DNA from 4 places in the Streptomyces sediminicola genome. Region 4 is predicted to be linked to each of the others. Evidence: riboswitches for the same ligand, from Rfam matches in the RefSeq annotation. Region 4 holds a riboswitch; each other region holds the start of a gene.

Region 1 (3,264 bases), 2.4 Mb from region 4:
TGGTGCGCAACCGGCTCGACGAGATCCCGCACGAACTGGCCAACCCCGCGCGCCGCGCCGCCAAGGAGCTGTCCAAGGAGCTGTTCCCGGCCGGCTCGCGCATGTCCCGGCCGCGCCAGGGCACCGAGGAGACGGTCGCCGCCGTCGACTCGGCCGCCGTCCGCGCCTTCTACGAGCGCCACGTCCGCCCCGCCACCGCCACGGCCGTGGTCGTCGGCGACCTCACCGGCATCGACCCGGACGCGCTGCTCGCCGACACCCTGGGCGCCTGGACCGGCTCCACGACCGAGCCGCGTCCGGTGCCGCCGGTGACCGCCGACGACACCGGCCGGGTCGTCATCGTGGACCGTCCCGGCGCCGTCCAGACCCAGCTCCTCATCGGCCGCACCGGCGCCGACCGGCACGACCGCGTCTGGCCGGCGCAGGTGCTCGGCACGTACTGCCTCGGCGGCACCCTCACCTCCCGCTTGGACCGCGTCCTGCGCGAGGAGAAGGGCTACACCTACGGCGTCCGTGCCTTCGGCCAGGTGCTGCGCTCCGCGCCCGACGGCACCGGCGCCTCGATGCTCGCCATCAGCGGCTCCGTCGACACGCCCAACACCGGCCCCGCCCTGTCGGACCTGTGGACGGTGCTGCGCACGCTCGCCGCGGAGGGGCTGACCGACGCCGAGCGGGACGTGGCCGTGCAGAACCTGGTGGGGGTGGCGCCGCTCAAGTACGAGACGGCGGCGGCCGTCGCCGGCACCCTCGCCGACCAGGTCGAGCAGCACCTGCCCGACGACTACCAGGCCGCCCTGTACCGGCAGCTCGCCGCGACGGGCACCGTGGAGGCCACGGCGGCGGTCGTCAACGCCTTCCCGGTGGACCGCCTGGTGACCGTCCTGGTCGGCGACGCCGCCAAGATCAAGGCCCCCGTGGAGGCCCTCGGCATCGGCGAGGTGACGGTCGTCCCGGCCGAGTGAGCGGTCCCGGACGCGTGCGGCGGCCCCGGTGGCAGGACGTCACCGGGGCCGCCCCGTGTCCGAATTGAGGGGGAGGCTGCCCGTCTGCCCTGTGGCGTACGCTACAAAAACCTTGGTGCGTTTGAGGATTGACGCCGGGCCCGTTTAGCTTCGTCCGGGCTGTTCGTCAGGCAGTGCGCCGCGCCCGCGGCACCGGACAGCCATCGCCGAGTCCCCGTACGGCGCGAGCCAGGGGAGCCGGGGACCCGTGTGCAGTCCCTGGGGTGAATCGGACGCCCGCGCGCAGGCGAGGGGGTCCGTAGGAGACCTTCCTGCTCCGAACCCGTCAGCTAACCCGGTAGGCGAGAGGGAAGGAAAGGACCAGCCTCCACATGGCGTTCACGCGCGCCACCGGGAAGCATCGCCGCCCCGGCAAGATGCACCGCACCACCGCCCGCGCGGCGGGTGTCGCCGCCCTCGCCACCGGCGGAGTGGTCGGGAACCTCGCGGCCCCGGCGCTCGCCGACGAGCCGTCCCCGGAGCAGACCGGGCTCACCCCGGTCGTCACCATCGGTGACTCCGTCGCCGGGGAGATCGACGCCCAGGCCGAGTCGCAGAAGCAGGCCGCGCAGCACGCCGCCGCCCGGGAGGCCGCGCAGAAGGCCGCCCGCGAGCGGGCCGCCGAGGCCGCCGCGGAGGCCCGCGAGGCCCAGGAGCGCGCCGCCCGGGAGGCCGAGCGCGAGCGTCTGAACACCTTCGTGGCGCCGATCGCCGGCTCCTATGTCTCCACCGCCTACGGGGCCGGCAGCGCCCTGTGGTCCTCCGGCAGCCACACCGGCATCGACTTCCACGCCGCCACCGGCACCCCGGTGCGGTCGGTCGGCACCGGCACGGTCGTCGAGGCCGGCTGGGGCGGCGCGTACGGCTACCAGGTCGTGATCAAGATGCACGACGGCACGTACACCCAGTACGGGCACCTGTCGTCCATCGGCGTCTTCGCGGGCCAGGCGGTCACCCCCGGCCAGCAGATCGGCCTGGCCGGCGCCACCGGCAACGTCACCGGACCCCACCTGCACTTCGAGGTCCGTTCGGGCGCCGACTACGGCACCGACATGGACCCCGCCGCCTACCTGCGCGGCCACGGCGTCGCGATCTGACGCCGCGGACCGCGCCGGCGCCCGGCGAAGCGAGGGCCCGCCCGAGTCTCCTCGGGCGGGCCCTCGCGTGTCGTGGGGGCGGCGCGGTCCGCGGCGTCCCGGGTCAGACGGTCTCGGGAAGCTCCTCGAGACCCTCGGCGACCAGCTTGGCCAGCCGGTCCAGGGCGATGTCCGCGCCCTCGGCGTCGGAGGCGAGGACGATCTCCTCGCCCCCCTGGGCGCCCAGGCCCAGGACGGCCAGCATGGAGGCCGCGTTGACGGGGTCGCCGTCGGCCTTGGCGATCGTCACCGGGACGCCTGTGGCCGTGGCGGCTCGGACGAAGAGGGAGGCGGGGCGGGCGTGGAGGCCCTCGGCCCAGCCGACGTTGACGCGGCGCTCAGCCATGTGATGCTGCCCTTCGGAGTTCAGGGGTTGTCTAGACCAGTTTCCCATATCGTGAAGCGGCTCCGGACGGGCGTGCGGCGCCCGCCGGGGTGGCGCCCGGACCGCGGCCTCGGTCCGGTCTTCCGTCCTCCACGGCCTGCCCGGCGCCCCTGTCGTACGCGAGCCGTACGCTGGGGCCCATGCAGACCTCGCCGGACCGGCACGAGTACCCCGCCCACTGGGAGGCCGACGTGGTGCTGCGCGACGGCGGCACCGCACGCGTCCGCCCCATCACCGTTGATGACGCGGAGCGCCTGATCAGCTTCTATGAGCAGGTCTCCGACGAGTCGAAGTACTACCGCTTCTTCGCGCCGTACCCTCGCCTGTCCGCCAAGGACGTCCACCGCTTCACCCACCACGACTTCGTGGACCGGGTGGGACTCGCGGCCACGATCGGCGGCGAGTTCATCGCCACCGTACGCTACGACCGGATCGGCGCCGGCGGAACACCCGCCTCCTCCCGCCCCGCCCCCGGCGGCGGTCCCCCGCCCCCCGTCTCCGACGAGGCCGAGGTCGCCTTCCTGGTCCAGGACGCCCACCAGGGCCGCGGCGTCGCCTCCGCCCTGCTGGAACACATCGCCGCCGTCGCCCGCGAGCGCGGCATCCGCCGCTTCGCCGCCGAGGTGCTGCCCGCCAACACCAAGATGATCAAGGTGTTCACGGACGCCGGCTACACGCAGAAGCGCAGCTTCGAGGACGGCGTCGTCCACCTCGAATTCGACCTCGAACCGACCGACCGCTC
Region 2 (3,264 bases), 1.3 Mb from region 4:
CTCGTCCATCACGTCGTCGTGGTAGAGCGTGGCGAGGTGGGTCAGCTCGACGACCACGGCCGAGGGCACGATGCCGGGGGCGTAGGGGTCACCGAACTGGGCGGCGAGCATCACCAGCAGCGGCCGGAACCGCTTGCCGCCGGCCCGCACCAGGTGCTGGGCGGCCTCGGTGATGAAGGGCACCTCACTCTTGGTTGCCTCGAGCAACCCTTCCTCGACAGCCGTCATCCCGGCCTGGACATCGGCTTCGAGAGCCTGGTCCCGCACGCTCAGCCCGAATGGCCCGACGACGGTCACGAGGGGTCTCCTGTCTGCTGGTGTCTACTGGCGATTACCTGGTCTGTCGATAGGTCGCTGCCACCACTCAAGTCAGCGTATCCGGTCATGTTTCGATCACCGCTCGCGCCCACCGTTACAGGCCGGTCGATATCCGATCACGAACGGTATGTTTTTGATCAGGTGATATGAACAGATATTGAGCGATTTGACGGGGAGGGTGGAAGCCGGGGGGCGACGGGCCGCGACACGCCGGGAAGCCGTCACCGAGGACCGGGAAGCCGTCACCGAAGATCCCACCACTCCTCCCCACCGGGCGCACCCGGAGGACCTCACCCATTCGGTACGCGCCCCCTCCCGGCTCCGGGCCCGCACCGCGGGTACGGCGCGGACGCCCGCCCGGCGCGGCGACAACCCCGAAGCCCGCCGGAGCGAGCCACCGGCACCGGAGCCCCGAAACCCCTGACCGGAGCGCTCCGCTCCGCCGGGCCGCCCGGCCGGTCCGGCCACCCCGGCCACCCCGGCGCCCCCGCAGACCCCCGCGCGACACCGCCGCCCACCCCTTCCCGCAGGTACCCCCACGCCCCGCGCGGGACGCCCGGAAGCAGCCGCCGCCCACCCGGGCCCCCGCCGAACCCCCCGACACCGCGACGCGCCCCATCCCGGCCCTCCCCCACCACCACCCCAACGAAGGCCGATTGACGCCCCCTTGGCATGAATGCCCGTTTTGCCGCACTTATTGAGGGCCGTGATTTGACTCACCCCGCTCAACCTTCCGGCGCGCCCCCGGGAGGGGTGCGGGACCGTTGCGCCGCAGGCGAGTTGGCCGTTGCACCCGTAAAGGATCAAGCACCCCAAATACCCCGTATCAAGGTCAACAAGCACGTCGGGTGATTCCTGCACTTGTTTCGGACATGTGCTCTCGCATAGCTTCCCGGCCTGTCGGGCGGACGCCGAATCCTGCCACCGCCCCGGCGCACACCCATTCACTCGACACTCGCCGGCAGGAGCGGGGGACCCAGGTAAGTCGCCGCACCGGGCACCACCCGGTGCGGCTCGGGGTGAAGCCGTCACCCGTGAGGGCACGGCCGGGCACCTCCCCGCCCGAACCCGACAGCTCACCTCGCAGGCGTAGGAGAGGGACTCACCATGCCTGCCAACGGTCTGAACCGTCGCACCAGAACCGCCCGCGTCGCCCGCAAGCTCGCCGTCGCCGGCACCGGCGCCGCCGTCCTGGCCCTGCCGCTCATCGGCGCCGGCAGCGCCTCCGCGGCCACCCCCGCCGCCGCGACGACCGTCACCACGGCGGTCACGGCGACCACTGCCTACCCGAACAACCTCGACGGCTGGATCCGCGAGTCGCTCGACATCATGGCGCGGCACGGGATCCCCGGCAGCTACGACGCCATCCACCGCAACATCATGCGCGAGTCGTCCGGCAACCCGCTGGCGATCAACAACTGGGACTCCAACGCCGCCATGGGCATCCCGTCCAAGGGCCTGCTCCAGGTGATCGACCCGACCTTCCGCGCCTACCACGTGCCGGGCACCGCCATGGACCCGTACGACCCGGTCGCCAACATCACCGCCGCCTGCAACTACGCGGCCGACCGGTACGGCTCGATCGACAACGTCTTCGGCCCGTACTGATCCGGTTCCCACCGGCGCGGCCGGCCGGCATCAGTCCCGGCCGAAATGACGTTCGAGGACGACGGCGACGCCGTCGTCCTCGTTCGTGAGCGTGACCTCGTCGGCGACCGCCCGGAGTTCGGGGTGGGCGTTCGCCATCGCCACGCCGTGGGCGGCCCAGTGGAACATGGGGACGTCGTTCGGCATGTCGCCGAAGGCGATGGTCCGCCCCCGGCTCACCCCGAGGTGCTCGGCGGCCAGCGCCAGCCCGGTCGCCTTCGTGATGCCGCACGGCTGGAGCTCGACCGTGCCGGGCCCCGACATCGTGACCGTCGCCAGCGAGCCGACCACCGCGCGCGCCGTCGCCGCCAGCTCGTCGTCGGAGAGCCGCGGGTGGCGCAGCAGGACCTTGGTGATCGGCCGGTGCCACAGGTCGTCGCGCCGGCCGACCCGCACCGCGGGCAGCGTCGGGTGCGGCATCCGGTAGCCCGGCTCGATCAGGGTCATCCCCTCGACGCCGTCCTGGTCGACGGCCGCGTACACGTCCCCCACCTCGGCCTCTATCTTGCCGAGCGCGGTCTCCGCCAGCTCCCGGTCCAGGGTGACCGACCACAGCAGCCGGTGCTCCCCGGCGTCGTAGACCTGCGCGCCCTGCCCGCACACCGCGAGGCCGGTGCAGCCGAGGACGTCGAGCAGGGAGCGGATCCGCGGCGCGGGCCGCCCCGTCACCACCAGGTGCCGCACACCCGCCCGCGCCGCCCGCGCGAGCACGGCCAGCGACCGGGGGGAGACGGTGTCGTCGCGGCGCAACAGCGTTCCGTCGAGGTCGGTGGCGACGAGTCCGTATGCGGTGCGGTTCATGATCAGAGAATACGGACACGACGCCCGTACGACTCAGCCGCGATCACATGCGTACGAGGACGTTCGTAGGTGTCCGAAAGCTGACGCATCATCGGCTAAAGGCAGTTAAAGCCCTGTGCACCGGTTGGCAACAACATGCTCTGCGGCCTACCGGGCGCCGGTCCGCGGGCGGTACCTTCCCTTTGTCCAGGGGGGACTTGATCGGGGGGTCGGGTTGAACGGCGGACGTCTGCGTGTGCTCCTGCCGCGGGAGCTGGGCGAGGGGGAGAAGGACCGCTGGCGCGCGCTGCGGTCCGCGTCGACGGCGCCTCGCAGCCCCTTCATGGAACCGGAGTTCACCGAGGCCGTGGGACGCGTGCGGCCCGGCGCCCGGGTCGCGGTGCTCTACGAGGACGGCGAGGCGGCCGGCTTCCTCCCCTACGAGAGGGGAGCGCTGGGACTCGGCCGGGCGATCGGGCTCGGCGTCTCGGACAGCCAGGGGGCGGTGCTCCGCCCCGG
Region 3 (3,264 bases), 1.7 Mb from region 4:
GTAGCACCGCCTCGTCCAGGACCGCGTGCAGCGTGAGCGGCTGCTCCGCGCGCAGTACGTCCTGCCGGGTGAGGCGGACCTCCACCAGCGTGTCGAGCCGGTCCTCCGGCTCCCCGTCCACCGCCGCGCGCGTCACGGCGCGGGCGTACTCCGGCGTCTGCAGCAGCCCCGGCACGACCGTGGTCTCCAGGGTGCGCATCGCGCCGGCCTGCGACTCCAGGCTGATGAAGTCCCGGTAGGCCGGCGGCAGCACGCCCCGGTAGGCGTGCCACCAGTGGTGCCGGCCCCCGGGGTCCTCGGAGCCGGCCAGCGTGGCCAGCAGGTCCCGCAACCGCGGGTCGTCCACGCCGTACGCGTCCAGCAGCAGCCTGACGTCGGCGGGCTTGGCCCCGCTGGTGCCGGTCTCGATGCGGCTGACCTTCGACTGGTGCCAGCCCACCAGGCCGGCCGCCTCACCGCTGGTGATCCCCGCCGATGTCCGCAGGGCGCGCAGTTCCGCGCCCAGTTTACGGCGTCGCACCACGGGGCCGTGCTGCATGGGCCACTCCCTTACTTCTCAGGGGCCGCCCAAATACGCTCTGCCGTCGCAGAGTTCACCGCTTCGAGCGACAGATATATGCATAACTTGGTGGATCGGCGCCCTCGGGGGTGCGTTGATGGCACTCTGGCGGCGAAGCACCAGTCCGGGACCGTACTCCAACCGTCCGCTCCGTGTCGGACCGCGGTCCCGTGGGAAAAGGACGGCGTCGCCATGGCAGACCATCTGGAAGCATCCGTCACTCTGCCGAGCGATGCGGTCTCGGTGGCCGCCGCGCGCACCCACGTGATGGGCACGCTCGCCGAGTGGGGCCTGCCCGCCGGGGCGGAGCTGGCCGAGACCGTCCGGCTCGTCGTCTCCGAGCTGGCGACCAACGCGGTCCAGCACACGCTCGGGCAGTCGCCGACCTTCACCGTGGACCTCGGGCTCGACCACGAGGGGTGGCTGCGGGTCGGCGTCACCGACAGCCACCCACGGCTGCCCAAACGGCTGCCGGCCGCCGTCCAGCAGGACAACGGCCGGGGCCTGGTGATCATCCGTTCGCTCACCGCGGAGTGCGGCGGACGGCTCAGGATCCGGCGCACGCGCGAGGGCGGCAAGACCGTCTTCGTCGAACTGCCCTGGCCGGTCCCGCTCGGTCCGGCGGGGCCGGCCGCGGACACCCTGCCCGTCGGTCAGGGTGCCGGACGGGAGACGGCGCGGACCGCTGAGCCGCGGGGCTGAGGCCCGGTACGGCCGCGGCACCGGCCGGCCGGCGACGGGACACCGGTGGCGGCGCGCGGCGACCGGTCCGCGTGCCGAGGTACGGAGGCGCCGTCGCCGCGCCCCGGGCCCGGGGCCGCCCGTGGCGCGCGTGCGTTCCGGTCCGGCCACGGTGGTGACGGCCGGTCAGGGGGCCGCCCCCACCGCGTGCCGGATCACTTGACCCGGCCGTACCAGACGCTCTTGGTCCAGATCTTCTGCAGGCGCACCACGTCCCCGGTCTTCGGGGCGTGCCAGATCTTGCCGCCGCCGGCGTAGATGCCGACGTGGTAGACGCTCCGGCCGGAGTGGAAGAAGACCAGGTCACCGGCCTTGCGACTGCCGGAGGAGATGTGCCGGGTCTTGTTGTACTGCTGGGCGGCGGTACGCGGCAGCTTCTTGCCGGCCTTGTTGAAGGAGTACAGCGTCAGCCCGGAGCAGTCGAACCTGCCAGGACCCGTGGCGCCCCACTGGTAGGGGGAGCCCTTCTTGGAGGCGGCGATCTGTACCGCCTTGGCGGCGTGGGGTGCCGCGGCGGCCTCGGAGGCGGCGCCGGGGATCACGACGGAGCCGCCGACGGCGGCGAGGGTGAGGGCCGAGGCCGTACCGGCACGGGCCATGAGCGACGGGACACGATTGAGCGCAGACATGCGCAACCCTTCGTCAGCCGCCTGTGAAGGATGACCTGTCGGATTCGGGCTGGCGAAGTTGCCCGGCCGCACGTGTGCGGCTTCACCCCAAGGGCTGCTCGGCCCGGCCGTGGCGCGACCGTGCCGGCGACCCGTCGTGCTCGGGTCCTCCACTCCTGCCGATCCACTTCTGTCGACCGGTCGTCCGGGCGGCGGCAGGACTCGGCGTCCACCCGGACCGCCCCGCCGTGGTGGCGGGGGCTTGTCGTCCGAGACGGATCTTGTCCCATCGGAGGACCGAAAACTCCTCGCACAGGTGTGGCTGTGTTGTTACTCACCACTGGCCTGTTCGGGTGGACGGGCCGGTGCCCCGGGTGCCGCCGGGCCCCTCCGGGAGGCCCGGACCAGGAGCGGAACGCGGCATTCCGGCTCCATGGGGCGGGCCGTCGCGCAACCGCGGGGGGACGAAGGAGGGAGGTGATTCTCCACCGAAAGGGGGGAGACCGTTCGGTCCGTTCCACCACCGGGCCGGAGTAGGCCCGAGCCCCGCCCGGTGCCGGCCGGCCGCGCCCCCGACCACCTCCCCCGCGCGGCCCTCGCCGTTCCTCGCCGTTCCTCGCGGCCACCGTCCCGGGTGGCCCGCGCTGCCCGTGACCGGGGCGCGGGGGTGGGTCAGACGTCGTCGGGCGGGAGGGTGACGCGGGCCGTGCGCCGGTCGCCGTCGAGTACCCGCAGCGCCCGGACCAGGGTGGCGGTGTGGAATTCCGTCTCACCGCGCCGGTGCATCAACGCCAGTGCGTCCCGCAGGCCGGCCGCCTTGCCGACCAGTGCCTGGGCGGCGCGCAGCCCGCGGTACGTGTCGCCGTCCCGCGTCGGGTTGACGCGGCCCAGCAGGTCGACGACGTCCAGGTAGCGGTCGATCACCTCGGCCTCGGCGCGCGTCAGCGCGGGCAGCGGCGGCGGTTCCGGGGACGGCATCCGCGGCTCACCTTCCCCCGGGAGCGCGGCGCACCGTGGTGCGGGCGGGGACGATCCGGTCCGCCAGCCCGTAGGCCACGGCCTGCCGGGCGTCGAGGACGGTGACGTGGTCGAGGTCCGCGCTCACCCGGTCCGCGGCGCGTCCGGTGTGCCGGACGAGGATCTCCTCCACGAGGGCGCGGAGCCTGCCCAACTCCTCGGCGCGCACGGCCAGGTCGCTCGCCGTGCCCTCGATCGGCTCCTCGGCCGCGGGCTGGCGGAGCAGCACCCGTGCCCCCGGCAGGACGGCCCGTTTGCCGGGGGTGCCGGCCGCGAGCAGCGGGGCGGCGGCCGGCCCGGCCTGGCCCAGACAGATCGCCTCGATGTCGCAGGTCACGA
Region 4 (3,264 bases):
GCCGAGTGCGAGACCGGTGGCGCGTGGAGCCAGAACAGCGGAAACGGCTACTACGGCGGCCTGCAGTTGTCGCAGGCGGACTGGGAGCGCTTCGGCGGTCTCGACTACGCGCCCAGCCCCGACCAGGCCAGCCGCTCGCAGCAGATAAGAGTGGCCGAGGACCTGCTCGCGGAGCAGGGTGTCGCCGCCTGGCCGACCTGTGGGCCGCTCGCCGGGCTCGGCAACGGCTCGTCCTCGATCGGGGTGGACGCCGGCACCGCGGGCGGAACCGCGTCGGCGACCCCCCAGGCGCCCGGTTCGTCCGGCTTGGCCGGCCTCGGCACGCCGACGCCCGGATCGTCCCCCTCGGCCTCCCCCTCGCCGTCCGCTGACGCCTCCTCGGGCGCGTCGTCCGGCGGTGGCCACTCCTCCGATTCCGGCACCCACGGGAGCGAAGGGAAGGGGAGGGGTGAAGGCGGCGGCCAGGGGCAGAACCAGGGCGGCTCCTCCGCCGAAGGTGCGAAGGGTGGCGAATCGGGCGACTCGGACCAGCGGGCCGGTTCTTCGGGCCTCGCCGAGACCGGCGAGGAGACCTCGGGCCGGCACCGCGGCGACAGTGCCGAGGAGGGCGCCTCCGAGGGGCGCGGGGCCGACCGCCCCGGCCGCCACGCCGCGCGCGCCGGCGACGGCGCCCGGGGCCTCACGGACGGCACGTACACGGTCCGCGCCGGAGACAACCTCTGGGGCATCGCCGACTCCCTTGACGTCGACGGCGGATGGCCCGCGCTCTACGCCGGCAACAAGGGTGTCGTCGGAATCGATCCTGACCACATCGTGCCCGGTCAGACGCTTGAGATTCCGGGCGAATCGGGCGATAACCAGGGGTAGTTAGCGTCATGGTTCAGGCCGAATGCCCGGTTTAAACTCCGTGAGAGATAGGTCTCAGAAGCCCTGATCGTCTTTGTCTTTCCCCCGACGGCGTGGCTACGGTCATGACCGCTCGCCACCGCGGGCCCCGACCGCCGCAACGCCGAATCCTGCCAGCGGCGGTCCGGGAACAGTCGTCGCGTCAAGCGCCGCAGGCAGGAGCGGGGGACCCAAGGTAAGTGCCGCACCGGGCAGTTGAGCCGGAGCGGCTTGGGGTGAAGCCGCGTCCCGCGAGGGACGCGGCCGGGCAACTCTCAACCGGCCCGAACCCGACAGCTCACCTCGCAGGCGTCGGTGAGGGGATTCCACCATGCTGTTTTCCGGCAAGGGCAAGCACCGTCGTCCGTCCAAGGCCACCCGTGTGATCGCCGTCGCCGGCGTCACCGGTGCCGCCGTCGCCGCCCCGCTGATGGCGGCCGGCAACGCCTCCGCCGCCACCGCCGCCGAGTGGGACGCCGTCGCCCAGTGCGAGTCGGGCGGCAACTGGTCCATCAACACCGGCAACGGCTACTACGGCGGTCTGCAGTTCTCCGCCTCCACCTGGGCCGCCTACGGCGGCACCCAGTACGCCGCGACCGCCAACCAGGCCAGCAAGGCCCAGCAGATAGCCGTCGCCGAGAAGGTCCTCGCGGGCCAGGGCAAGGGCGCCTGGCCGGTCTGCGGCCGCGGTCTGTCGAGCGCCGCGTACACCGGCGGCGGCTCCACCGGCTCCTCGCAGTCCGGCACCTCGCAGTCCACCGGCTCCTCGCAGTCCTCCGGCTCCGCCCAGTCGAAGCCGCAGGCCCCGGCCAAGCCGAAGTCGCAGTCCACCGGCTCCTCGCAGAGCCGCGGCGAGCAGCAGTCCTCGCGCTCCACCGAGCGCCCGGCCGCCAAGAAGACCGTCACCACCCCGACCGGCAAGAAGGTCAAGAAGGGCGACGGCGAGTACAAGGTCGTCAAGGGCGACACCCTCAGCGCGATCGCCGCCGAGCACGGCGTCAAGGGCGGCTGGAACAAGCTCTTCCAGCTCAACAAGGACATCGTCGAGCACGCCGACCTCATCTACCCGGGTCAGCAGCTCCACCTGAAGTAAGGGCCGCGGGCGATCCGTCCCGTCCCTTCCGGACCCCCCGCCCCGGCGCGTGTTCCCCCGTACGCGCCGGGGCGGGGCCTTTTCCGCGCCCGGGTGCCGGGGCGGGGTTACCGGCGGGAGCGGCGGCCCGGCGGGCGGTGTCCTCGCCTCCCTGTTTTGTTCCGTACGGAAACAATTTACTCTCGGTTCTGTCCGACGGGTGGGCGACCGGCTGGCCGATCGTCCGGAGCCGGTTAGGCTCATCCCGCAGAGCCACAGGTGTGGGCCGCGGAGCCACCGCGGCCCGCCACAACGCGTCACATCCCGAGAATGGAGATGCTCGTGCCGTCCATCGACGTCGTCGTAGCCCGGGAAATCCTGGACTCCCGAGGCAATCCCACGGTCGAGGTCGAGGTCGGCCTCGACGACGGCAGCACGGGTCGTGCCGCCGTTCCGTCCGGTGCCTCCACGGGCGCCTTCGAGGCCGTCGAGCTTCGTGACGGCGACCCCAACCGCTATCAGGGCAAGGGTGTCGAGAAGGCCGTCCTCGCCGTCATCGAGCAGATCGGCCCGGAGCTGGTCGGCTACGACGCCACCGAGCAGCGCCTGATCGACCAGGCCATGTTCGACCTGGACGCCACCGACAACAAGGGCTCCCTCGGCGCCAACGCCATCCTCGGCGTCTCCCTGGCCGTCGCCCACGCCGCCTCCGAGGCGTCCGACCTGCCGCTCTTCCGCTACCTGGGCGGTCCCAACGCGCACCTGCTGCCGGTGCCGATGATGAACATCCTGAACGGCGGCTCGCACGCCGACTCCAACGTGGACATCCAGGAGTTCATGATCGCCCCGATCGGCGCGGAGTCCTTCTCCGAGGCGCTGCGCTGGGGCACCGAGGTCTACCACACCCTCAAGAAGGTGCTGAAGAGCAAGGGCCTGGCCACCGGCCTCGGCGACGAGGGCGGCTTCGCCCCCGACCTCGGCTCCAACCGCGAGGCGCTCGACCTCATCCTGGAGGCGGTCAAGGAGGCCGGCTACACGCCCGGCGAGCAGATCGCCCTGGCGCTCGACGTCGCCGCGTCCGAGTTCTACAAGGACGGCTCCTACGTCTTCGAGGGCAAGGAGCGCACCGCCGCCGAGATGACCGACTACTACGCCGAGCTGGTCGAGGCGTACCCGCTGGTCTCCATCGAGGACCCGCTCTTCGAGGACGACTGGGAGGGCTGGCAGACCATCACCGAGCGCCTGGGCGACAAGGTCCAGCTCGTCGGTGACGACCTGTTCGTCACCAACCCCGAGCGGCTGGCCCG

The links. A riboswitch is a leader RNA that binds a small molecule or an ion and turns the genes downstream of it on or off. The one in region 4 is predicted to bind cyclic di-AMP.
Positions count from the first base shown of each region.
Region 1: linked by a shared signal. The riboswitch ahead of VM636_RS07555 (M23 family metallopeptidase) and the one ahead of VM636_RS18320 (transglycosylase family protein) in region 4 are both predicted to bind cyclic di-AMP.
Region 2: linked by a shared signal. The riboswitch ahead of VM636_RS12575 (transglycosylase SLT domain-containing protein) and the one ahead of VM636_RS18320 (transglycosylase family protein) in region 4 are both predicted to bind cyclic di-AMP.
Region 3: linked by a shared signal. The riboswitch ahead of VM636_RS26080 (C40 family peptidase) and the one ahead of VM636_RS18320 (transglycosylase family protein) in region 4 are both predicted to bind cyclic di-AMP.

Region 1 is NZ_CP144555.1:1,753,363-1,756,626, reverse strand. Features, by position in the region: gene VM636_RS07560 (pitrilysin family protein) at 1-962, shown strand, start outside; cyclic di-AMP (ydaO/yuaA leader) riboswitch at 1,157-1,321, shown strand; gene VM636_RS07555 (M23 family metallopeptidase) at 1,334-2,098, shown strand; gene VM636_RS07550 (HPr family phosphocarrier protein) at 2,202-2,483, opposite strand; gene VM636_RS07545 (bifunctional GNAT family N-acetyltransferase/acetate--CoA ligase family protein) at 2,663-3,264, shown strand, end outside.
Region 2 is NZ_CP144555.1:2,896,153-2,899,416, forward strand. Features, by position in the region: gene VM636_RS12570 (polyprenyl synthetase family protein) at 1-297, opposite strand, end outside; cyclic di-AMP (ydaO/yuaA leader) riboswitch at 1,265-1,423, shown strand; gene VM636_RS12575 (transglycosylase SLT domain-containing protein) at 1,426-1,926, shown strand; gene VM636_RS12580 (HAD family hydrolase) at 1,957-2,766, opposite strand; gene VM636_RS12585 (GNAT family N-acetyltransferase) at 2,981-3,264, shown strand, end outside.
Region 3 is NZ_CP144555.1:5,908,633-5,911,896, forward strand. Features, by position in the region: gene VM636_RS26070 (helix-turn-helix transcriptional regulator) at 1-538, opposite strand, end outside; gene VM636_RS26075 (ATP-binding protein) at 752-1,261, shown strand; gene VM636_RS26080 (C40 family peptidase) at 1,456-1,929, opposite strand; cyclic di-AMP (ydaO/yuaA leader) riboswitch at 1,933-2,146, opposite strand; gene VM636_RS26085 (hypothetical protein) at 2,581-2,886, opposite strand; gene VM636_RS26090 (ATP-dependent Clp protease proteolytic subunit) at 2,894-3,264, opposite strand, start outside.
Region 4 is NZ_CP144555.1:4,159,727-4,162,990, forward strand. Features, by position in the region: gene VM636_RS18315 (transglycosylase family protein) at 1-867, shown strand, start outside; cyclic di-AMP (ydaO/yuaA leader) riboswitch at 1,044-1,212, shown strand; gene VM636_RS18320 (transglycosylase family protein) at 1,217-1,978, shown strand; gene eno (phosphopyruvate hydratase) at 2,300-3,264, shown strand, end outside.